Regions from separate parts of the Labrys okinawensis genome, predicted to be linked through region 1. Evidence: riboswitches for the same ligand, from Rfam matches in the RefSeq annotation. Region 1 holds a riboswitch; each other region holds the start of a gene.
What was found. Region 1 has a riboswitch for cobalamin ahead of bluB (5,6-dimethylbenzimidazole synthase). Riboswitches for the same ligand answer to the same signal wherever they lie in the genome.

Region 1 (5,778 bases):
GATGGTCCGGGAGAATATGGGTCGCTTCATTACACTTGAGGTGCTGATCTTCATCGTCTCGATCGTCTGCTCCTGCGCTATGACGCGCATCCTCTACGATCGCTACGTCGGCGCGCCCGTCTCCGACCGGGAGGCGGCCTTGACGGGGGCGAAGAGATCGCTGCCGGCTCTCCTGCTGCTTCTTATTTTCGTGGCGGCTTATATCGTGTTCGCCTTCGTCGTGGCGCTGGTCTTGGCGCTGCTCCAGGGCGTTCTCGGCTTTCTCTCCATCGTCCTGGCGATCGCGCTGGGAGCCGTCTTCCTTTACCTCGTCTTTCCCTATGTCTTGTCGGGCATCGTCTGCATCACCGAAGAGCTCGGCCCGATCGCCTCGCTCAGACGCAGCAAATATCTCACCAGCGACTATCGCTGGCCGGTGCTAGGGGTCGGCCTGGCTGGGGTCGTAGTCATGGCGATCTATCAGGGTATTGTCCTCGGCCTCGACTATCTCCTGGCACCCGCCGCCTTCGGGCACACCATTCTGCTGGTCTTCGTCGCTCTGATCTATCCGCTGCTGGGCGGCTGGGTCATCGGCCTGTTCGTGATCACCGCCCATCGCCTGCGCGCTTTGAAGGACGGCGTGATATCGGGCCGCAACCTGTCCAACGTCTTCGAGTAAGGACATTATCGCCGCAGGTTCGCCGCCTGCGCCATGGTGAGCCGGCGCTTCAGGCGCACGATGGCCTCCTGCTGCAGGTCGCTCGCCTCGCCATAAGCATTGGCGACGCGGGTCAGCATCTCGATGAACTGCAGCCTCTCGTCCATGGTCAATCGGCTGACGAGCAGTGGCGTGAGGTCATCGGCAACCGGCGAGAAAACCCGGCCGCGGTCGGTCAACTGCCAGGCTAGTTCGAACATAGCCTGCCGATCCTCGACCTCCAGGGGATCGGCCATCAATTCATGGATGACGTTCTTCTCCGCCGCTGTCAGCGGCGCGCCGGTGCGCACCAGCTGGATCATCAGGACCACCGCGGCAAGGCGCACATCCTGGAGATGGTGCAACGGGCGGCGCGTCAGCGCGGCCGGATCGGGACCGTCGACACCCTTGTTGAGAGGCCGAGGGTCTAAGGCCTGCGAGCTTGGGGAATTTACAGTCGCGCCTTTCGCCCTGGGCCTCGTCATCCAGTAGAGACCGCCCACTCCCGCTGCGATGGCGAGAAGGAAGACACCCCGTGGCACCTGCAGCAACAAGAGGCTCACCAGCACGAGAGCGGCGATCCAACCGGCCCATTTGCGTATGGCATCCATGATTACGACTTCAACCCCAGCCTGCCAGCCGCTAGATGTTACGAAGGGGAAGGCCGCACAAGTCCGCCTTCCATGCCCTGTTGCATCAAAGTGAGCAAGGGCTCATTGGCAGCCGTCTGCCCCCAACCTTCGAAATTCAGCACTTCCTCGGCCGGCAAACGCTTGCGCCACCCCTTCACTTCAAGCTCCGGGCGGATATAGGCTTCATGCACATAACCGAGGCATAGATAGGCCACGGGGATCACACGCTCGGGAATGCCAAGAAGCGCGCGCAGCTTGAGGGGATCGATAATGCTGACCCAGCCCACGCCGACGCCTTCGGCCCGCGCCGCCAGCCAGATGTTCTGCACGGCGCAGACAGTGGAATAGCTGTCCATCGCCTTGTCATGCGTGCGCCCCAGCACCACCGGCCCGGCGCGGTCGGGATCGCATGTGATGCACAGATTGACCGGCGCCTCGACGATGCCCTCGAGCTTCAGGGCTCTATAGGCGCCTTGCCTGTCCGCCGGAAACAGGGCCGCGGCTTCCTCGTTGGCCTCGCGGAACAGCTCCTGCACCCTGAGCCGGATCTCCAGGCTGCGCAGCACGACGAAGTTCCAGGGCTGCATGAAGCCGACCGATGGTGCGTGATGGCCTGCGAGCAGGATACGCGCCAACACCTCGTCCGGCACCGGCTCGGAGCTGAACTGGCTGCGCACATCGCGCCTGGTATAGATGGCGCGGTAGACGGCGTCCCGCTCGGCCGAGGAGAAAGGGCCACAAGCCGAAAGAGCTTCGCTATTGTCCATCGATTGTCCCCTGACGATGGCAATCCCCGCGCCGTCCGCGCGCGGGAACCTATCGCCTCCGGCCGGTCTTCTGACTCGGGATCATCCCACCCCGGCGCCTTCCCCGCGATCGCGAGTGGCATCAGCCCGGGCAGTCCCCCTTACAGCGTTGGGCACGTCGCGGCTTTCAACCGCGTTCCCGATTCTCCCGCCACCGCGGGCACCGAAGGTGATGGGGATGTAGCATGGCTGGGAGAAGCGGGGAAGCGCTGTGGCTGGGAGCGCGGACGTCCTCGTCTGCTCTTGGAAACGTTCCGCTCCATGATTGAGGAAGAGTGGATCGTCCGACACCCTTCGAGTGCCGCTGGGATGTCCGCGCTCCCAGCCACAGCGCTACTCCGCCAGCACCCTCGTCGAGGGAAAGATCACCTCCACCAGCGTCCCCGCGTTCTTGGTCGACTGGATGGCGAAGGTGGCTCGGTTGGCTTCCACCAGCGCCTTGGTCAGCGGCAGGCCGAGGCCGGTGCCGCCCAGGGTGGTCGAGGCAACCTGGCGGAAGGGCTCCATGGCGATGGCAAGTTCGCGCTCGGTCATGCCGACACCGGTATCGCGCACGCGCAGCACCGCCTCGCCCCGCTCGGAGAGCGTGGTGGAGATGATGGCCTGGCCGCCGGCCTGGGTGAACTTTATCGAGTTCGATAACAGGTTCAGCACGATCTGGCGCATGGAGCGGTTGTCGGCCACGACATTGGGCAGGCCATTGGCGAGCGCCATGCGGATGATGATGCGGTCGCGGCTCGCCTGCGGCTGCATCAGGCTTACCGATTGCTGCACGACCTCGTTGAGATTGACGCTGGCAAAGGTGAGGTCGAGCTTGCCGGCCTCGATCTTCGAGAGGTCGAGGAGATCGTTCACCAGGCTGATGACATGTTCGCCTGAGGTGTGGATGTCGCGCGCATAGGAGCGGTAGCGTTCATTGCCCATCGGGCCGAAGCGCTCCTCCATCATCACCTCGGCAAAGCCGATGATGGCGTTGAGGGGCGTGCGCACCTCATGCGAGATCTTGGCGAGGAAGTCCGACTTCTGCGAGGAGGCCTCCTCCGCCTGGCGCTTGGCTGCCGTCAGCTCGCCTTCCGCCTTCTTGAAGGAAGTGACGTCGCGCAGCACGGCGCAGAGGCGCTTGCCGTCGTCGCCGAGGCGTCCGATGGTCATGAACAGCGGCACCGAGCCGCCCTGGCGCACCCGTCCCACCACCTCGCGCCCATCATTGAGCAGGCTCGCCACACCGTTGGAGCGCAGGCTGTCGAGGTAGTCATACGCGGCGCGGTGGCTCTCGGGCGCGAACAGCAGCAAAAGGTCCTTGCCGACGATCTCGCGCTGCTCATAGCCGAACAGGGCCTCGGCGCTGCGGTTGATGGAAACGATGCGCCCTTCCTTGTCGAGGATCACCACGCCATCGGTGGCGGTGTCGAGCACCGCCTGCAATTCATCGGCGCGACGCTCGGCAAAGCGCAGCTTCTCGGCGCTGATCTCGCCGAGCGGACGACGCACCGAGATCAGCAACGCGCTTTCCCCATCCCAATGCGTGGTCTGCACTTTGCCGTCGACCGTGATGGTTTCCCCCGAGGCCGTCTTCAGAAGCACGCCGGAACTGGCTTCCCCACTCACCGTCGGTGCCGCGCCTGCAAAGACGCGGTCGAGCCCACCGTCGCGGCGGATCGCCTCAACGTCGGGATAGCCGAGCAGTTCGAGCATCGTGCGGTTGGCGAATTGCAGATCCTCGCCGCGGGCAATGAAGATGCCGATCGGCAGGCGGTCGATCAGGGCGACCGGCACCTTGTCGAGCCTGCCGAGCCGGATCGGGCGGGGGGGCTCCGTCTCGCCGGGAGCAAGCTCGAGGGCGGGCGGTTCGGAGATCTCCTCCTCGCGCCAGCGATCCTCGTCAGTCGCCCGCGGCAGCCGGGCCTCTTCATCCAGCATCTCCGGTTCAGGCCTGGGAGGCTGGAACTGTGGCGCTCCCGGCTGTGGTTCGAGCCCGATCACCCCGGTCTTAATGGACTCGGGGTTGGCATGCTCGATCCTGGCCGGCTCGGCCTTGGCGACTTCCGGTTTCGACGCGCCGGGTTTGGCGATATCGGATTTGGGCGTCTCGGGCCTGGCAGCCGGCATGGGCTCGCCTTCGATGCGCGCGCCGAGGGCCTTGGCGATCTCGTGGAAGGCGATGCGCTCGGTCGGCGTCAGGCTGTGGCGATCATGTCCCTGGCGGTCAAGCGCCTGCCGTTCCTGGGCGATGCGCTCGGCCGCCGGCTTGCTCGGCAGGCGCACGACATTGCTTTCCGTCGACGGGCGGACAGGCTTTACGGGCTCGGGCGGCGATGCCGAAGGTGTCGGCTCGGCTCCCTGCCTCGCAACATCCGATTCGCCCTCGTCGTTGGGGTCGGCCTCCTGCCAAACGATCGAGGGCGAGGCCTGCGGCTCCGGCTCGGCGGCCGCCAGCATCGGCCTGGGGAGGCCGGCGACGCCGAAACCACGGAAGCCCTGGAAGCGACCTTCGCTGCCCGTCGCCGGCGAGGCACTGAGCGTGATCGGGATTTCCTGGCGGCCGGCCCGGTCGGGCCACACCAAGGAGAGACCTGTCCAGGTCTGGGTGCCGGCCAGGGCGGCTGCGATGGCCGTGCTGTCCCGAAGGCCGGCAGCGGCGGCGATATCCTCGAAGCGTCGGCCGGTCCAGTCAGCCCCGGTGCGGCCAAGCACCTGGACCAACTCCGGCGAAACCGTGACGAAGCGTCCACCGGCATCCGTCTGGAACGTGAAGCGCACGGACCTGCTGCGCTGGACGGGCGCCGCGGCCACCAGCTGCGGTGGCGGCTCCACCTTGCTCGGTTCCGCTCTTGCAGGCGCGGCAGGCCTGGGGAGTGCTTCCTCCGCCGCCGTGGCAGGCTTCTCCCCGTCGAGATCGACCCAACTCCAGGCTCCGCTCTGCTCATAGGGCTTGGTGAGGCCGGCATCGTCGGTCTGCGGCAAGGGCGGCAGGGTCTCGGGCACCGAGGGCGGCGCCCAGCCCTGCTGCCGGCGGCCGCGGCGCGGAAGGTCGAGCGATTGCACAAGGAGGCCGAGAAAGCCTTCGGGGCCGTCGAAGGAGCGGCAGGCGCAGGAGAGCGTGTCGAGCGCGCCCATGCCCGGCAGGCGCAGGCGCTCGAGCCGCATCGCGCCAGGGCGCGGCAGTTTGCGGGCAATGGCGGCGATCTGGGGCGCAAGGGAGACCAGCGCCGCATTGGACTGCTGGCGCGTGGTGTCGGCGGGCGACAGGCCGAGGCTCTGTGCGCCGGCGCGATTCGCCCAGACCAGCGAACGCCCGTCAAGCTGCCAGACGAAGGCCGGGCGCGGATCGTCCGTCAGCGCCTGCAGACGCTGATCGGCAAGCAGTGCGGTGCGCAACAGTGCCTCGATCATGCCGTTCCCTGAAACCTGCGAAAATGACTAACAAAGTATGAATACAGATGGAAAACAAAACGGTAAATCGCCAGCCCTCCGTCATCCCCCGTTGATCTGGGGCATGGTTAAAACGGCGAGGCTGCGCTATCGTCAAATAGCCTTGAAAAGGCCACGGAGGACAGTGAGATGACAACCAAACCGCCCAATTTCGAGATTCCACCCGAAATGCGCGAGATGGCCGAAAAGAGCGTCGAGCAGGCCAAGAAGGCATTCGACGGCTTCATGGGCG
Region 2 (5,778 bases), 2.2 Mb from region 1:
TAGTCGACATCGGCCAGCACCTTGCGCGCCTCCTCCATGCCCTGCGGGTCGTACGCACGCACGCGCGCCCCCTTGTCCTGCAGCGCGTAGACGATCGGGATCGAGGGGCTCTCGCGCATGTCGTCGGTGTTGGGCTTGAAGGTGAGGCCGAGGAGAGCCACCGTCTTGCCCGCGATGTTGCCGTCGAGCGCCCCGATGATCTTGCGGGCCATCGAGGATTTGCGCGCGTCGTTGACCCCCACCACCGCCTCGACGATGCGCAGCGGCGCGCCATATTCCTGGCCTGTGCGCAACAGCGCCAGCGTGTCCTTCGGAAAGCAGGAGCCGCCATAGCCCGGGCCGGCATGCAGGAATTTCGCGCCGATGCGGTTGTCGAGGCCGATGCCGCGCGCCACCTCTTGCACATTGGCGCCGGCCTTCTCGCACAGATCCGCGATCTCGTTGATGAAGGTGATCTTGGTCGCCAGGAAGGCGTTGGCTGCATATTTGATCATCTCGGAGGTACGCCGTTCCGTGAACAGCAGCGGCCCCTGGTTGAGATGGAGCGGGCGATAGACTTCCGCCATCACGATGCGGGCGCGCTCGTCCTCGACGCCGACGACAATGCGGTCGGGGCGCTTGAAATCCTCGATCGCCGCGCCTTCGCGCAGGAATTCGGGGTTGGAGACCACGGCAATGTCGGCATCCGGCCTGACCTCGCGGATGAGGCGTTCGACCTCGTCGCCCGTGCCGACGGGCACCGTCGACTTGGTCACCACCACGGTGAAGCCTTCCGCTGCCGCGGCGATCTCGCGCACGGCGCCATAGACATAGGAGAGGTCGGCATGGCCGTCGCCGCGGCGCGAGGGCGTGCCGACGGCAAGGAACACCACGGCCGCTTCCTTCACCGCGGGCGCAAGCTCGGTGGTGAAGAATAGGCGCTTTTCCCTGACGTTTCGCGCCACGAGCTGCTCAAGGCCGGGCTCGTAGATCGGCATGCGACCGGCGAGCAGGCCTTCGATCTTGGCCGGATCCTTGTCGACGCAAACAACGACATGGCCGAAGTCGGCGAGGCACGCCCCCGTCACCAGCCCGACATAGCCTGTCCCGATCATTGCCACGCGCATGCAATCATTCCTCGTTGGGCGCCCTGTCTACAAAAGGCCCGACGACAAGCCAATGACGAATCCTGGGAGCGCGGACATCCGACACTCTCTTGAGTGTCTTAGAGATGTCCGCGCTCCCAGCGCTTGCCCGCGCCTTCGACCAGGCGCAGATTTCCTCGAAGCCCGCCATCAGAGGCCGCCATGGACTGGAATCTCCGCCGGATCTTCACATTCGAGGGCCAGAGCGTCGCCTATGACCGCTTCGGCGCCGGCCCGCCTTTGGTGCTGGTGCATGGCACGCCGTTCTCCTCCTTCGTCTGGCGGGCGATCGCCCGTGAGCTCGCGCGCCATTTCGAGATCTACCTCTACGACCTCATCGGCTATGGCCAGTCGGAGAAGCGGGAGGGCCAGGATGTATCGCTGGGCATGCAGAACCGGCTGCTGGCGGCGCTGTTGCAGTTCTGGTCGCTGGAGCAGCCCGACGTGATCGCCCATGATTTCGGCGGCGCCACGGTGCTGCGCGCCCATCTCCTCGACGGCTGCGAATATAAGCGCCTCCTCCTCATCGATCCCGTGGCCGTGCGTCCCTGGGGCTCGCCTTTCGTGCGCCATGTCCGGCAGTACGAGGAGGCCTTCGCCGGCATACCCGATTATATCCAGGAAGCCATCCTCACCGCCTATCTGCAGGGTGCCGCCTTCAGGCCCTTGTCCGCCGCCGCACGCCAGGCTTATGCCGCGCCCTGGACAGGCCCGGTCGGCAAGCCCGCCTTCTATCGCCAGATCGCCCAGATGGATCAGCGCTATACGGACGAGATCCAGGATCATTATCCTAATCTGCGCTGCCCATCGCGCCTGCTCTGGGGCGTGGAGGATGGCTGGATCCCGGTAGAGAGGGGGCGCGAGCTGGCCGCTCTGCTCCCCGGCTGCCGGCTGACGGAGATCCCGGATTGCGGCCATCTCATGCAGGAGGACGCGCCGGAGGCGATCGTCGCGGCGGCGCTGGGGTTCTTTGGGTAGGAGTGGCGGTCTCCGACCGCCATGCTTGGAACCGGTACGTTCTTTGAACAGGAAAATGGCGGTCGGAGACCGCCACTCCCAGCTATCCCAATCTCAACGTCCAACCCCTTGGCGAAGGCCTGAGATCCGCGACCGACAGCGGCCCCGCCTCGATGCGCCAGAAGGCCTGCCCCGGGGCGCCGAGCGCGTGCACCGCGGCGGCCCGCACGACGGAGGCGTGCGTGACGGCCAGCACATGCCCCTCGAAGCGCTCGCCGTCGAGCCAGGCGCCGACACGGCGGATGAGGTTGGTCACAGATTCCCCGCCGTGCGGACGGGCATCGGGATCGCTGGCCCAGGCGGCCACCCCCTCCGGCTCGGCGATGGCGACCGCCTCGAAGCCGAGCCCCGCCCAGCGTCCATAGTCGCATTCGCGCAGGGCTTCGCATGTCTCGCCCTCGAGCTCCATCGCCTGCGCCGTCTGGCGTGCCCGCAAGGCGGGACTGAGGAGAATGCGGCCGACCTTCTCGAATCGCCCCGCAAGCGCCCTGGCCGCCGACAGGCCCCTGTCATCGAGCGCTTCGTCGAGGGGAAAACTCGCCGTGCGCAGGGCGGGCGTCGCCGCATGGCAGATAAGGGTCAGGCGCGGGGTCATGCGATGGTCTCTACAAGCACAAAAATGACGGCACAATATTGACATGCGGCGACAGATGCGCTGCTTATGCCATTTGCACGCCAAGGTTGAGAAGCCGGTGAAAGTCCGGCACGGTCGCGCCACTGTGATCGACGGCATCCGCTGCCGCTTCGACAGTCAGACCTCTTCCAAGGCACGCACGCCTCAAACGGGACGCGTAATCCCAAGGAGCTTTATGATGACGACCGCCGTTCTCGCGCCTTCCTCACCGCAATCCATCACCATTCCGCTGCGCGAAATCGTGCCGTGGGCCATCCTGACGCTGCTGCTGGCTCTCCTGGCGATCTACTTCGTCGGCGCCGAAGAGGGTGCGACGTCCATTTTCCAGGGCATGTACATCCACGAATGGGTGCATGACGGCCGCCATCTGCTCGGCTTCCCCTGCCACTAGGGGCAACGGACACATCATGGTCAGGTCCCTTTTGATCCGGGGGATGCTTGTTGGCATCCTCGCGGGCTTGCTCGCCTTTGGCTTTGCCAGGGTCTTCGGTGAACCGCAGGTGGATGCGGCCATCGCCTTCGAGGAGAGCCGTTCGGCGCAGCAGGAGGCCAAACCTGCTCCCGCCATGAACATGAACATGTCGACGGCCCCCGCCGCCGGCCAGGATCATGGCAACGAGGAGGAACTCGTCAGCCGGCCGATGCAGGCGAGCTTCGGCCTGCTCACCGGCGTGCTGGTCTACGGCGCGGCGGTCGGTGGCATCTTCGCCCTCGTCTTCGCCTTCGCGCAGGGACGGCTCGGCTCGCTGAGCCCGAGGGCCACTGCGGCCGTCGTCGCAGCCATCGGCCTTGCGACAATTGTGATCGTTCCGCAACTCAAATATCCGGCCAACCCGCCGGCTGTCGGCAATCCCGACACGATCGGCTTGAGGACCGCCCTCTATTTCAGCATCGTCGCACTTTCGGTGCTGGTGGCGATCGCTGCGCTCAACACGGCCAATCGCCTGGCCGCGAGTCTCGGCCGGTGGAACGCCAACCTGATCGCGGCGGCTGCCTATGTCGTGGTGATGGCCATCGCCATGCTGGTGCTGCCGGGCGTGCATGAAGTGCCGGCCGACTTCTCGGCCGATGTGCTATGGAACTTCCGGGTCGCCTCGCTCGGCATCCATGTCGTCCTGTGGACCACGCTGGGCCTGGTCTTTGGCATTCTCGCGCAGAAATTGATGCAGCCCGAAGGCCGGCGGGCGTAAGGGAAGGTACAGGCCATTGGCCTGACGGTCAGGCCAATGGCTTGCGAGCCAAGCGTCGCCTTTATGTCACACCGGCGGGAATTCTTGCTTTCTTGCACCGAATTCATCTGTTTCGCACTTGCGAAATGACGAGAGCAGTCGCACTCTAAGCTGTGTAGTGGATGCCGTTCCGCACCTCTACAGCCCTCCTTGGGCGTTTCCTCCCTAAGACTTGGGCCGCCATCCGGGCGGCCTCTTTCTTTTTTAGGGCGCGGCTCCATATAATGACTTGCCGCTTCGCGGCATTCCGCCTCAATTAACCCCTTGTCCTTAAGCTCGCGCTTGCCCAATTGGTCTGGCGCTCGCATAGTGATGTCATCATGGATTTGGACTCGCCCTTGTTTGATCGCATCCGGGTGCGCCCGAGGGCCGAGGAGGTCCATCAGGCGTCCGTGAGACTGTGCGAACACGTCAATTGCCGCAATCACGGTGAATTTCGGGCGCCGAAGGGGCGCAATCGCGAGGGCCAGTTCTGGCATTTCTGCCTCGAACATGTCCGCGACTACAACAAGAACTACAATTATTTCGCCGGCCTGCCCGACGATTCCGTGAGCGCCTATCAGCGCGATGCCGCTTTCGGACATCGGCCGACCTGGACAATGGGCGTCAATCCCTGGGCCAAGAAGCGGGGCGCCCAGGCAGGCCCTGACGTCCAGGACGACTTTGGTTTCTTCGACGACGCCCATGGCTTCCGCCGGCAGACCACGGCGCCCCAACCGGAGCGTCGCCGGCTCAAGATTCTCGAGCGCAAGGCGCTTGAAGCACTGGATCTGCCGGAAACGGCCAACGGCCCGGAGATCAAGGCGCGCTACAAGACTCTCGTCAAACGGCTTCACCCCGATGCCAATGGCGGCGACCGATCCAGCGAAGATCAATTGCGCGGGATCATTCAGGCCTATAATACGCTCCGAAGCGCCGGGCTTTGCTAGGCTTGCCCTCTGAGGGCTTTCAGGCCCGCTCGTACTGATTGTCGGCTTCGCCGTCCTGGCGACAGCCAAGGAAGGCATTATGACTAACGAAACGACACCGGCCAACCTGCCGGATATCATGGTCTCGGCCAAGAAGCTGTTTGGTTTCGACACGGATCTTCAGGTCCCGGCCTATTCCAAGCCCGACGACCACGTCCCGGACCTCGACCCCGACTATCTTTTCGACAAGCCGACCACCCTGGCGATCCTCGCGGGCTTTGCCCATAATCGCCGTGTGATGGTCACCGGCTATCACGGCACCGGCAAGTCGACCCATATCGAGCAGGTCGCCGCGCGCCTCAATTGGCCCTGCGTGCGCATCAATCTCGACAGCCATGTCTCGCGTATCGATCTCGTCGGCAAGGACGCCATCGTCCTCAAAGACGGCCAGCAGATCACCGAGTTCCGGGACGGCATGCTGCCCTGGGCCTTGCAGAACAACATCGCCCTCGTCTTCGACGAATATGACGCCGGCCGCCCCGACGTGATGTTCGTGATCCAGCGCGTGCTTGAGGTATCCGGCCGCCTGACCCTGCTCGACCAGCGGCGCGTGATCCGCCCGCACCCCGCCTTCCGCCTGTTCGCCACCACCAACACGGTGGGCCTGGGCGACACCTCCGGCCTCTATCACGGCACGCAGCAGATCAACCAGGGCCAGATGGATCGCTGGTCGATCGTCACCACGCTGAACTATCTGCAGCACGACAAGGAAGTCGACATCGTCCTGTCGAAGGCCAAGCATTACCAGCGCAGCCCCAACGGTCGCGACATCGTCAACAAGATGGTGCGCGTGGCCGACCTGACCC
Region 3 (5,778 bases), 1.3 Mb from region 1:
CCGGAACCTGGGCACCGCCTTCTGTATTGATGGCGACGCCATTCAACGTACCGCTGTTGCCGAAGGTGGTGCCGGCGCGGTGATCGCGGTTGTCTTCGATGGACAGCGTGGCGAACGCCTTATCAAACTGGGCCGTGTAGCTGATCAAGTTCCGGCGGCCCTGCTCGCCGAAATAGGGTGCGAAAAACTCGGCCTGATATTTTGGATCGTAGAATGCGTAAGGCGACCAGGCGAAACCAGCCGTCAAACCGCCGAACTGCAGATAGGCCTGGCGGACGGTGAAAGTATCATGGACACCTGTACCGAACGGGGGCGCCGTGCCAGCGTTCGACTCTGCCTGCAATTCGAAGAAGGAGCGCAGGAGACCGTAGTCCGTCTGGGTACGCGCATCGAAGCGAATACGGGCATTCGTGCGGAACTGGGTCTGGTTGATATTCCGCTTGTTGGAAGCAGGATCCGGGTTCGACTGGTACCAATAGTCCGCGCGGATCTGGCCGCTGATCTGAAGGCAGGTGTCGCTTCCCGGAATATAGAAGAAGCCCGGGCCGAAGGCCGAGCAGACCTTCACATATTCTACGGCCTCCCCCTTCGTCATCGGAAGGTCGGCAGCAGCAGCCGCCCCAACAGTGAGCAAGCCGGCGCAGGCGCCGAGAATAATGGAACGTATGGTCATCGATAAACCCCGAATTATTTTATTTGACATCTCAACATAGGTCTTTACTCGTTGAGATATTCGCGTTTAAGTTGTAGAGTATGTCTCGCATCACTTAAACAAGGCTGCTTTTTGCATTGCAGCGAAAGAATCCTGCGCCTTTACCTCAAATTACACAATGTTAAGGTGTGTCACGTTTTAGACACAAAATTCGTTTGTTCATGACTGTGGCGAATGTGCACCACTGCGCCACGACTGCGTGCAGGCAAAAGAAAACCCCTCCCGGGGTCACGGAAGGGGTCGAATTTGCGTCCGAATGAGCGTTTTCAGCCCAGATTGAGCTCCTTGAAGAAGTCGTTGCCTTTGTCGTCGATCACGATGAAGGCGGGGAAATCCTCAACCTCGATCCGCCAGACGGCCTCCATGCCGAGTTCGGGATATTCGAGCACCTCTACTTTCTTGATGCAGTCCTGCGCAAGGCGGGCGGCCGGGCCGCCGATCGAGCCGAGGTAGAAGCCGCCATGCTTGGCGCAGGCTTCGCGCACCTGGGCCGAGCGATTGCCCTTGGCGAGCATCACCATCGACCCGCCGGCTGCCTGGAACTGATCGACATAGGAGTCCATGCGCCCCGCCGTGGTCGGGCCGAAGGATCCGGAGGCGTAGCCGGCCGGCGTCTTGGCCGGGCCGGCATAATAGACGGGGTGGTTCCTGATGTAGTCGGGCAGGCCGCCGCCGGTTTCCAGGCGCTCGCGCAGCTTGGCATGGGCGAGGTCCCGAGCCACGATGATCGGCCCCGAGAGGGACACCCGCGTCTTCACCGGATATTGCGACAGCGTCTCCAGGATCTTCGACATCGACTGGTTCAGGTCGATCTTGACTACGGGGCCACCGAGCCTGCTCTCGTCGATCTCGGGCAGGAAGCGCGCAGGATTATGCTCGAGTTCTTCGAGGAAGATGCCCTCGCGCGTGATTTTGCCCATGGCCTGGCGGTCCGCCGAGCAGGAAACGCCGAGACCGATGGGAAGGCTGGCGCCGTGGCGCGGCAGGCGGATGACACGCACGTCATGGCAGAAATACTTGCCGCCGAACTGCGCACCGACACCGAGCGACTGGGTGAGCGCATGCACTTCCTGCTCGAGTTCGAGGTCGCGGAAGGCATGGCCAAGCTCGGAACCCTGCGTCGGCAGCGTATCGAGATAATGCGCCGAGGCGAGCTTGACGGCCTTCAGCGTCAGCTCTGCCGAGGTTCCGCCGATCACCACCGCCAGGTGATAGGGCGGGCACGCGGCCGTGCCGAGGGTGAGGATCTTCTCCTTGAGAAAAGCGATCAGCCGGTCCTTCGACAGGATCGACGGCGTCGCCTGATAGAGGAAGGTCTTGTTGGCCGAGCCGCCGCCCTTGGCGATGAAGAGGAACTTGTAGGCTTCCTCCCCTTCCGCCGCGATGTCGATCTGGGCCGGCAGGTTGGTCTTGGTGTTCTTCTCCTCGAACATGGAGAGCGGGGCGAGCTGCGAATACCGCAGGTTCTTCTTCTCATAGGCGTCGCGGATGCCTTGCGCGATGGCGCCCTCGTCCTCGCCGTCGGTCCAGACCTTGCGGCCCTTCTTGGCCATCACGATGGCCGTGCCCGTGTCCTGGCACATCGGCAGCACGCCGCCGGCTGCGATATTGGCGTTCTTCAGGAGGTCATAGGCGACGAAGCGGTCATTGTCGGTCGCCTCGGGATCTTCGAGAATGTTGCGCAGCTGCTGCAGGTGGGCGGGCCGCAGGAGATGGTTGATGTCGGCGAAGGCCTGCTCGGCCAGGAGGCGCATCGCCTCGCCTTCGACCTGCAGCACTTCCTTGTCGCCGATCTTCTCCACACGCACGCCCTGGTCCGTCAGCTTCCGGTAAGGCGTCTCGTCCGCTCCCAACGGAAACAGGGGCACATGGGGATAGGAGGGGTTGGAGACGGAATCGGCAGGCATTGGAGAAAGGCTCCGGCTGGATTGCGAGATCAGGGCAATTCCAAACTGCCCATCATGGGCCTTGATGTAGACCTTATCGCTGCCGCTGCCTATGGCTTCCTGAGCGCACTCCCCGCGACAATGTCCCGAACACACCAGCCGACGTCGCTTCGTCTCTAGTGCGTGCAGCGACTCGATGTAGTCTTGAAATATTCGAGGTGCCGGTCCTGCTTTGGGAGGAGGATCGGATAATTGGGAAGCCGGCGGAAACCCCGGCGCTGCCCCCGCAACGGTAGAGGAGTTGGTCGAGGCAATCAGCCACTGGATCGGCAACGATCTGGGAAGGCGCCAAGACCAGGCCCCAAAGGCCACTCCTGAGCCCGGAAACCAGCCGCGAATGAAACCGATGGATCGCGGCGGGCGTTCCGGAAGGAGGATAGGGATTCGGGTGCCGCCGGCACGAGCAATTCCATCCGCTTCCAGTCCCACCACTCTCCGTCAAACGCACAGATGGTCACGTGGGATTTTGACATGAATGCGCATCAGGACATGCTCGGCCGCCTTCGCGGCCATCGCCCCGGCACGACGCTGGACGGCAAGTTCTATACGGACGCCGACTACTTCAAGCTCGACATGGAGCATATCTGGTATCGCGAATGGCTGTTCGCCGGCCATGATTGCGAGCTGGCCAAGCCCGGCAGCTACATCACCCTGCAGATCGGCGACTATCCCGTCATCGTGCTGCGCTCGGGCGACGGCGCCATCCGCGCCTTCCACAATTCCTGCCGCCACCGTGGTTCGCGTCTGTGTTCGGCCGAGCGCGGCACCGTCGCCAAGCTCGTCTGCCCCTATCACCAGTGGACCTACGAGCTCGACGGCCGCCTTCTGTTCGCCCGGGACATGGGCGCGAATTTCGATGCCAGGCAATACGGCCTGAAGCCCGTCCACTGCGAGAGCGTCGGCGGCTATCTCTGGATATGCCTCGCCAAGGACGCGCCGGACTTCGAGGCCTTCCGCGCGCAGGTGATGCCCTATCTGGCGCCGCATCGGCTCAAGGATGCGAAGGTCGCCTTCGAGAGCACCATTGTCGAGCAGGGCAACTGGAAGCTGGTATGGGAGAACAATCGCGAATGCTACCATTGCTCCGGCAACCATCCCGAGCTCTGCCGCACCTTCCCGGAAGCGCCCACGGTGAGCGGTGTGCAGGGTGCCCAGGACGACCCCTTGATATCGGCCCATTGGGACCGCTGCGAGGAGGCCGGCCTGCCCTCCACCTTCAAGATCTCGGAGAGCGGCCAGTTCCGCACGGCCCGCATGCCGCTGCTGCGAAACGCGCTCAGCTACACCATGTCGGGCAAGCCGGCCGTGAGCCGGCCGCTGAGTTCATCGATCGAGGACGGCAATATCGGCACGCTGCTGCTTTTCCATTATCCCACCACCTGGAACCATGTGCTGGGTGACCACGCGGTCAGCTTCCGCGTCATCCCGATCGGCCCAAGGGAGACGCAGGTCACCACCAAGTGGCTGGTGCACAAGGATGCGGTCGAAGGCGTCGACTACAATCTCGATGACCTCACTCATGTCTGGACCATGACCAACGACCAGGACCGCCAGATCGTCGAGGAGAACCAGCGCGGCGTCTCCTCGCCCGCCTACACGCCCGGCCCCTATGCGCCGGATCATGAAGGCGGCGTGATGCAGTTCGTCGAATGGTACCGCAACGCGATGGAAGCATCGCTGGGCGGCGACGCCGTGCGCCTGCGCAGCGTGGCGTAAGCCGGGAGCGCGGACATCCTGTCCGCTCTTCTTTTCCGCAAGCGATACCTCTCCAAGAGCGGACTGGAAGTCCGCGCTCCCAGGATCCCATGTTCAAGCATCTCGACCAAACCCCACCCTGGAACGACAAGGCGCAGACACTGGAATGCGTCTCGATCGTCAGCGAAGGCCGCGATGTGGCGACCTTCACCTTCCGCGCCTCCGAGGAAGGCTGGTTCCGCTATGAGCCGGGCCAGTTCATCACCCTGGAGATCCCGGCGGCGAACGGTCCCGTGCTGCGGACCTATACGCTCTCCTCCAGCCCATCGCGCCCGATGTCGATCAGCGTCACCGCCAAGGCGCAGGCGACCAGCGTCGGCACGCGCTGGATGCTCGATAACCTCAAGCCGGGCACGCGGATGAAGGCCCATGGCCCGCTCGGCCAGTTCACCTTCCACCGCCATCCGGCGGAGAAATACCTCTTCATCTCAGCCGGTTCCGGCATTACGCCGATGATGTCGATGACGCGCTTTGCCGCCGACCACGGCAAGGCCACCGACATTGCCTTCGTCAATTGCGCGCGCCGGCCCTCGGAGATCATCTTCCGGCACGAACTGGAGCGCCTTGCTGCCGGCATGCGGCATCTGCGCCTTGCCTGGATCGTCGAGGAGGCCGATGCCGGCGAAATATGGACCGGCTTTCGCGGCCGTCTCAATGCCCCGGCCCTGCGCCTGATCGCTCCTGATTTCCGTGAGCGTGAAGTGTTCTGTTGCGGTCCCGCGCCCTTCATGGCGGCGGTGAAGGACATGCTGGAGGCCAATGGCTACGACATGCGCCGCTATCATGAGGAGAGCTTCCAGCCGCCGGAGATTGACGAGAAGTCTGTCCAGATCGATCCCGAGGCGGTTAGCGAAGGGAGCGTCGCCTTCACGCGTTCCGGTATCGAGGTCCCCTCCTCCAGCCAGGAGACCATCCTGCAGCTCGCCCGTGCCGCCGGCCTCAACCTGCCGACCGGATGCACCATGGGCCTGTGTGGAACCTGCAAGGTGCAGCGCCTGTCCGGCGAGACGGTGATGAACCATCAGGGCGGCATCCGAGAGGAGGAGATCGAGGCCGGTTTCGTGCTTGCCTGCTGCACACGGCCGGTCGGCCGCGTCGAGATCGAGGCCTGAGCCATGCAGGCCTTCGAACCTCTCAATCCCGATGCGCTTGTCGTGCACGCCCTGCTCTCGATGTCGGGCGATATTGTCGAGACGGCGGAGGAGCGGGCTCGCACACTGCTGTTCAGCTGGGTTCTCAGCCTCAAGCCGGGCGTGGATCTGGCGACCGCGGCGATCGATCTGAAGTGCCAGCTCCTCACCGCCTCCCCCGAGCACAATCCGCTCCTGCCGCATCTATGTGAATTGCTGGACGAAGTTCGCACGC
Region 4 (5,778 bases), 300 kb from region 1:
CATCGCGGAAGAGGCCGGAGATGCGCAAGGTGACATCGACGCGCGGCCGGTCGAGCCTGGCTTGCGGCAGGATCTCAAAGCCGGAGACCCGGTTGGAGCCATTGTCCCAGACAGGCCTGACACCAAGAAGCGCCAGCGCCTGAGCAAGATCATCACCTCCCGTGCGCATGGTGGCCGAGCCCCAAAGGTCGAGCACGATGCGGCGGGGATGGTCGCCATGATCCTGCAGGAAACGCTGCACCAGGGCATCGGCCGCGCGCGATCCAATCGCATAGGCGGCGCGGGTCGGGATGGCGCGCGGATCGAGCGTGGTGAGGTTGCGCCCCGTGGGCAGCACGTCTGCACGGCCCCGTGTCGGCGCACCGGCGGGACCCGGTCGGACGAAGCGGCCGTCGAGCCCGGCGATCAGGCCCGCCATCTCGGCCTCCCCACAGCGTTCGAGCCGGGCCGCAAGCGCCGGGCGCTCGGCCTCGCCGCCGGCTGCTGCCAGAACATCGAGGAGATGGCTGGAGTCCGTCGGCGTCTGCCCGAAGACATGCAAGCCGTCGCGGATCTGCAGCTCCTTGACGTCGCAGAGGAAGGCATCGAGCCTTGCTAGCGTCTCCTCTTCACCGGCTTCGGGCGCGATGCCGCATTCCGCGGTGAGGCCGCCATCTTGCGCCTTCTCGATGATCTCCCGGCGCAGATAGCCCATGCGCCGCTGGTCGAGCCCGTCGGCACTGGCATATTCGTCGATAAGGCGCTCCACTTCGATCGCGGCGCCCGAAAGCCCAGCCTCGCGCAAGGGCGGCGTGAGGTGGCCGATGGTCACGGCGCCGAGCCGGCGCTTGGCCTGTGCCGCCTCGCCTGGATTGTTGACGATGAAGGGATAGAGCACCGGCAGATGGCCGGCCGCCAGTTCCGGGAAACACTCCGCCGAGAGAGCTGTGGCCTTGCCGGGCAGCCACTCCAGCGTGCCATGCGTGCCGAGATGGATCATCGCATCCATGTCGAAGCTCTCGCGCAGCCAGAGATAGAAGGCGAGATAGGAATGGCGCGGCGGCAGGTCCGGCGAATGGTGATCGCCCTTGCGATCGAGGGCCGAACCGCGGTCGGGCTGGATGGCGATGGCGACATGGCCGCAGATCAGGCCGGCGAAGGTGAAGGTGCTGTCTCGGCAGAGCGGATCGGTGGCGGGATCGCCCCAGTGCGTGAGGAGTTTTTCTCGGATGGCTTTCGGGAGGGTGTCGAGCCAGGTGCGGTAGGCTTGGAGGGAAAGGACCGGGGTCGGTGTGCCGGTCTTCGGACCGGCAACTTCTTCGCCGTCGCGGGCATGCCGGTCTGAAGACCGGCACACCAAGCCTGCGCCCTCACCCGAACCGGTATCGTTTGCAAGGGCAGGCGAGACGCCTGCGGTCCCGAGAATCGGTTCCAGCCGCTTTAGCAGTTCCGCCCCGTCTTTCGGCCGCTCCGCTATCGCATACCCCTCCGCCTCCAGCCGATCGAGGATCGCCAGCGTGGAGGCCGGCGCGTCCAGTCCGACGGCATGGGCGAGGCGCCCGTCCGCGCCGGGATAGTTGGAGAGCACCAGGCCGAGCCGGCGCTCTGCCCGCGGCTTGGCGGCAAGCCGGGCCCAGGCCGCGGCCTTGGCGGCCACCGCGGCGATGCGCTCGGCATGCGGCCGATGCGCCAGGTGCGAGAAAGCGCCGGCCTGCCGCTCGGCCTTGAAGGAGATCACGCCGGCGCTGAGGCGGCCGTCGAGTTCGGGCAAGGCCACATGCATGGCGAGATCGCTGGCCGAAAGGCCGCGGCTGGACGCCTCCCAGGCCTCCTCCACCGAGGAGGATGTGATGACCTGCAGCACCGGGCAATCGGCTCTGTCGAGCGGCGAAGCGCCGTCGTCGTCCAGGGCGGAGAAGGCAGTGGCGTTGAGGATGACGGCGGGCTTCAAGGCCCCGAGCTGCCCGCACACCCAGGTGGCGGTCTCGGCGTCCTTGAGGGATCCGACATAGAGGGCGGTGGGTAGGAGGCCGTGGCCTTCCAGGGCCTCTGCAAGGGCTGTGATGGGGGCGGTGTCGGCGGAGAGCAGGATGGAGCGGTAGAAGAGGATGACCGCTGGGAGCGCGGACATCTTGTCCGCATCTTCCTTCTCGCCAGGCGTGACGTTTCCAAGATGCGGACAAGATGTCCGCGCTCCCAGCGTGCCATACTTCGGCACAGTGACCGGCTCGTCCGGATCGCCGAAATCCAACCCGCCCAGCCGCGCGGCATAGAGCAACGACGATCGCGCATTCGCCGCCCCGCCCTCGCGCCAATAGCGCGCCAGCGTCTCCAGCGCCTCCGCCGGCACGGTGGAGAGCGCGGCGAGCCGGCCATCCGGCCTGGCGTCGCCGGGGATCAGCGCCAGGGCGATGCCGTGCGTACGCGCCGCTGCTGCCAGTTCCTCGACGCCGTAGCGCCAGTAGTCCATGCCGCCAAGCAGACGCACGACGATGGCCTTCGCGTGCCTCGCCGTGTTCTCGACATAGAGATCCACCGACATCGGGTGGCGCAGTTTCTGCAAGGGCGCGAGGCGCAGGCCGTCGAGCCCCGTGGCTGCCGCCAGAGCGAGGTCGCTATCGGTCAGCGAGGCAAAGACGATCGGTCCGGGCGCCTGGCCCAGATCGATGGCCGCCTCGCTGGCATCGAGCGAACGCGTATCGGCCGGCAGCAGATGCATCAGTTCTCCAGAGCTTTCCTGATGGCCCCTTGGTCGATGCCCTTCTCGCCGATGATGACGAGACGGCTGGCGCGGGTCTCGCCCGGCGCCCAGGCGCGGTCGAAATGCTGCGAGAAGCGGGCGCCGACGCCCTGCACCAGCAGGCGCATGGGCTTGCCTTCAATCGCGACGAAGCCCTTGATGCGCAGGATGTCATGCGTCTCGGCGGCCGCCTTCAGCCTGCGGACCAGCGCATCGGCCTCGAGAATGGCGGGCAGGTCGACGATGAACGTGTCGAAATCGTCGTGATCATGCTCCTCCTCGTGGTCGTGATGCGAGGGGCGTCCTTCGAGGTCGCTCTCCGCCGCCGCGCCGATGCCGAGCAGCACCGCTGCATCGATCCGGCCCTCGGAGGTGCGCACCACCTTGACGGCGCGCGGCACGGTTTTCTCGATATCCTTTTCGACGTTGTCGGCCTCGACCACCGACATCAAATCGGCCTTGTTCAGCACCACGAGATCGGCGCAGAGGAGCTGGTCCTCATAGACCTCCTCCAGCGGATTGTCATGGTCGAGCGAGGCATCGCCCTCGGCCCGTCGCTTCAGCTCCTCGGGATCGTCGGCAAAACGGCCGGCGGCAACGGCGGCGCCATCGACCACGGCGATCACGCCATCGACCGTCACGCGCGAGCGAATCGCCGGCCAGTTGAACGCCTTCACCAGGGGCTTGGGCAGCGCCAGGCCGGAGGTCTCGATGACGATATGCTCGGGCGCGTTGGGCCGGGCGAGCAGGGTTTCGAGCGCCGGCACGAAATCATCCGCGACGGTGCAGCAGATGCAGCCATTGGCGAGTTCGACGATCGCGTCCTCCGGACAGCTCTCGATGCCGCAGGATTTCAGGATGTCGCCGTCGACGCCGACATCGCCGAACTCGTTGACGATCAGAGCGAGCCTGCGGCCATTGGCGGTGGCAAGGAGATTGCGGATCAGGGTCGTCTTGCCGGCACCAAGAAAGCCGGTGACGATGGTGCAGGGAACCTTGGCAATTTCTGCTTTCAGCGGCGCGTTCATTCGGCAGCGTCCTCGAGGGGTTGGATGGGTGGTATGCGCGCGATCATGCTGCGCTTGAAAGGTTCGGGACGGCCGCGCCATGGCATCAGGCCGTCCGTCGAATGAGCGAGGAGCTTGGCGCCGGTGACGATATCCGGCCCGCTCTCGGCCGTGAGATCGCCGAAGACATAGGTCCAGCTTCCGGGGGCGGACAGTGCCACGGTGCAGGAGCGCTTGCAGTTGCCAAGGCATTCGACCGGCTGGAGCGTCATGCCCGCAGGCAGAAGGCCGGCAAGGCGATCGCGCAGGCGTGAGCCCTGGCGGGGCGCCTCGGGATCATCGCCTTCGCGTCTGCAGGTTACGCAGACATGCACCAGGACTGGCAGAAGAGTTTCTCGCATCGGCCCCATTCATGCCGCCGGAACGGCTGCGGGGCGCTGGAAGCGACGGAAAGGCCGGCGATCTTCCAAAAAGGAACCGGTGGCCGCGGCGCCCCGCCCGGACCGGTGTAACACTGGCGAACAGCAGGTCTCCTGGCTCGCGGTTCACCGCGCACCGCCGCCTTCCCGGTTTCCCAGTGGCCTGTGGCAGAGCGCTCGCCGCTTACAGTTGCGGGGGCAGCCGCGGCTTTGGGAAAGATCCCCGCACCGCATTCCCTCTTCTCTCTCAACGAGAGAAACCGTTCGCGCATGACATAAGGGCCGTGCGAGCAGGCTTGTCAATGTTCACGCTTCCATCGCTGTCTCAAAATCCGGCATAAGGGCATCGAATAGCTCTCAAACATCGAGGCTGCCATGGCCGACGAGACGCCCTCCCCGCCGCCGACACCTGTCATCGAGCCGCCGAAGCGGATCGATGCCACCTTCCGCAATGGCTCGGTGACGGCGATCGGCGTGGTGCTCGCCTTCTCGCTCGGGTTTCTCAACAACTGGGCTTCCCAACCGGGCAACTGGATACCAGAGGACCTCGCCGCCGTGGTCCTCATCGCAGTGGGCATCGTTTTCCAGATCTGGTCGATGGCGGGCATGCTGTCCGTCTCCTCCCTTGAGGAACCGATCTACCGGCGCATCGTCCGAATCTTCCTGATCGGTCTTATTCTGGTTTCCATCGGCGTGCTGGTGGCCATCAGCGGTGACGCCCTCGGCTACAGCAGGCTCCTGCTCAAGCCGTGATTCTTCTCTCTCCCGTCAGAAAGACCGCGACCGCGTGTATCCCTCCCAGCTCGACGATCTGCGCCGTGCCCAGAACCTGCTGACCATCCGAGTGTCATTCTCGGCGCAGGCACTTTCTCGCCGGCGAACATTCAGCCGCAGTCGGATTTCCATCCCAAGCGTTGAACCGACACGGCACTTTGCCGGCTTTGGGAATGCAGTCTGGCGCATGCGAAAATCCCGGCACGCTCCCCTCCGATAACGATGACTCACGTCTGCGTTATCCGGCCGTTCGGCCCCGTTGATTGCTGCTAGTCTGGCCTCCTCGCAATCGCCCAACAGAAGGCCAACGCCGATGGGCCTGGTCTTCTGCCGTGCATCAGCCGCTGAGAGGCCTGCCTATGGTTGCCCTTATTGTAAATAATATTTCGCATCAGCTCGATATTGAGCCCGAAACCCCGCTGCTTTGGGTCATCCGCGACGAACTCGGCCTCACCGGCACGAAGTTCGGCTGCGGCATCGCCGAGTGTGGCGCCTGCACCGTGCATGTCGAAGGCGCTGCCATCCGCTCCTGCCAGACCCAGGTCGGCGACGTCGACGGCGCCCACATCACCACGATCGAGGGCCTTTCGCCCGACGGCAAGCACCCGGTGCAGCAGGCATGGCTGGCCGAGGACGTGCCCCAATGCGGCTATTGCCAGTCCGGCCAGATCATGGCCGCCGCCGCCTTTCTCAAGGATACGCCGCATCCGAGCGACGAGGATATCGACAGTTCCATCACCAATATCTGCCGCTGCGGCACCTATCCGCGCATCCGCGCCGCCATCCATCGCGCCGCCGACATGATGAAGGGGTAGGACCATGAACGCCATCGACAGACACGCGGTTCGCCTGAGCCGCC

Region 2: it holds a riboswitch for cobalamin, as region 1 does, so the genes downstream of both, ACMDCR_RS30445 (CbtB domain-containing protein) here and bluB (5,6-dimethylbenzimidazole synthase) in region 1, are expected to answer to the same signal.
Region 3: it holds a riboswitch for cobalamin, as region 1 does, so the genes downstream of both, ACMDCR_RS14430 (aromatic ring-hydroxylating oxygenase subunit alpha) here and bluB (5,6-dimethylbenzimidazole synthase) in region 1, are expected to answer to the same signal.
Region 4: it holds a riboswitch for cobalamin, as region 1 does, so the genes downstream of both, ACMDCR_RS07005 (DUF1636 family protein) here and bluB (5,6-dimethylbenzimidazole synthase) in region 1, are expected to answer to the same signal.

Annotation. Positions count from the first base shown of each region.
Region 1 is NZ_CP178864.1:1,764,254-1,770,031, reverse strand. It holds gene ACMDCR_RS08350 (hypothetical protein) at 1-658, shown strand, start outside; gene ACMDCR_RS08345 (TerB family tellurite resistance protein) at 664-1,287, opposite strand; gene bluB (5,6-dimethylbenzimidazole synthase) at 1,326-2,075, opposite strand; cobalamin riboswitch at 2,118-2,297, opposite strand; gene ACMDCR_RS08335 (PAS domain-containing protein) at 2,448-5,507, opposite strand; gene ACMDCR_RS08330 (phasin) at 5,676-5,778, shown strand, end outside.
Region 2 is NZ_CP178864.1:6,561,082-6,566,859, forward strand. It holds gene ACMDCR_RS30430 (UDP-glucose dehydrogenase family protein) at 1-1,106, opposite strand, end outside; gene ACMDCR_RS30435 (alpha/beta fold hydrolase) at 1,287-2,102, shown strand; gene ACMDCR_RS30440 (histidine phosphatase family protein) at 2,185-2,736, opposite strand; cobalamin riboswitch at 2,772-2,920, shown strand; gene ACMDCR_RS30445 (CbtB domain-containing protein) at 2,954-3,166, shown strand; gene ACMDCR_RS30450 (CbtA family protein) at 3,183-3,965, shown strand; gene ACMDCR_RS30455 (J domain-containing protein) at 4,343-4,933, shown strand; gene cobS (cobaltochelatase subunit CobS) at 5,013-5,778, shown strand, end outside.
Region 3 is NZ_CP178864.1:3,096,662-3,102,439, reverse strand. It holds gene ACMDCR_RS14440 (porin) at 1-673, opposite strand, end outside; gene ACMDCR_RS14435 (fumarate hydratase) at 979-2,619, opposite strand; cobalamin riboswitch at 2,798-3,009, shown strand; gene ACMDCR_RS14430 (aromatic ring-hydroxylating oxygenase subunit alpha) at 3,130-4,374, shown strand; gene ACMDCR_RS14425 (2Fe-2S iron-sulfur cluster-binding protein) at 4,464-5,525, shown strand; gene ACMDCR_RS14420 (hypothetical protein) at 5,529-5,778, shown strand, end outside.
Region 4 is NZ_CP178864.1:1,459,905-1,465,682, reverse strand. It holds gene cobN (cobaltochelatase subunit CobN) at 1-2,698, opposite strand, end outside; gene cobW (cobalamin biosynthesis protein CobW) at 2,698-3,747, opposite strand; gene ACMDCR_RS07005 (DUF1636 family protein) at 3,744-4,127, opposite strand; cobalamin riboswitch at 4,232-4,425, opposite strand; gene ACMDCR_RS07000 (hypothetical protein) at 4,521-4,898, shown strand; gene ACMDCR_RS06995 ((2Fe-2S)-binding protein) at 5,279-5,734, shown strand; gene ACMDCR_RS06990 (molybdopterin cofactor-binding domain-containing protein) at 5,739-5,778, shown strand, end outside.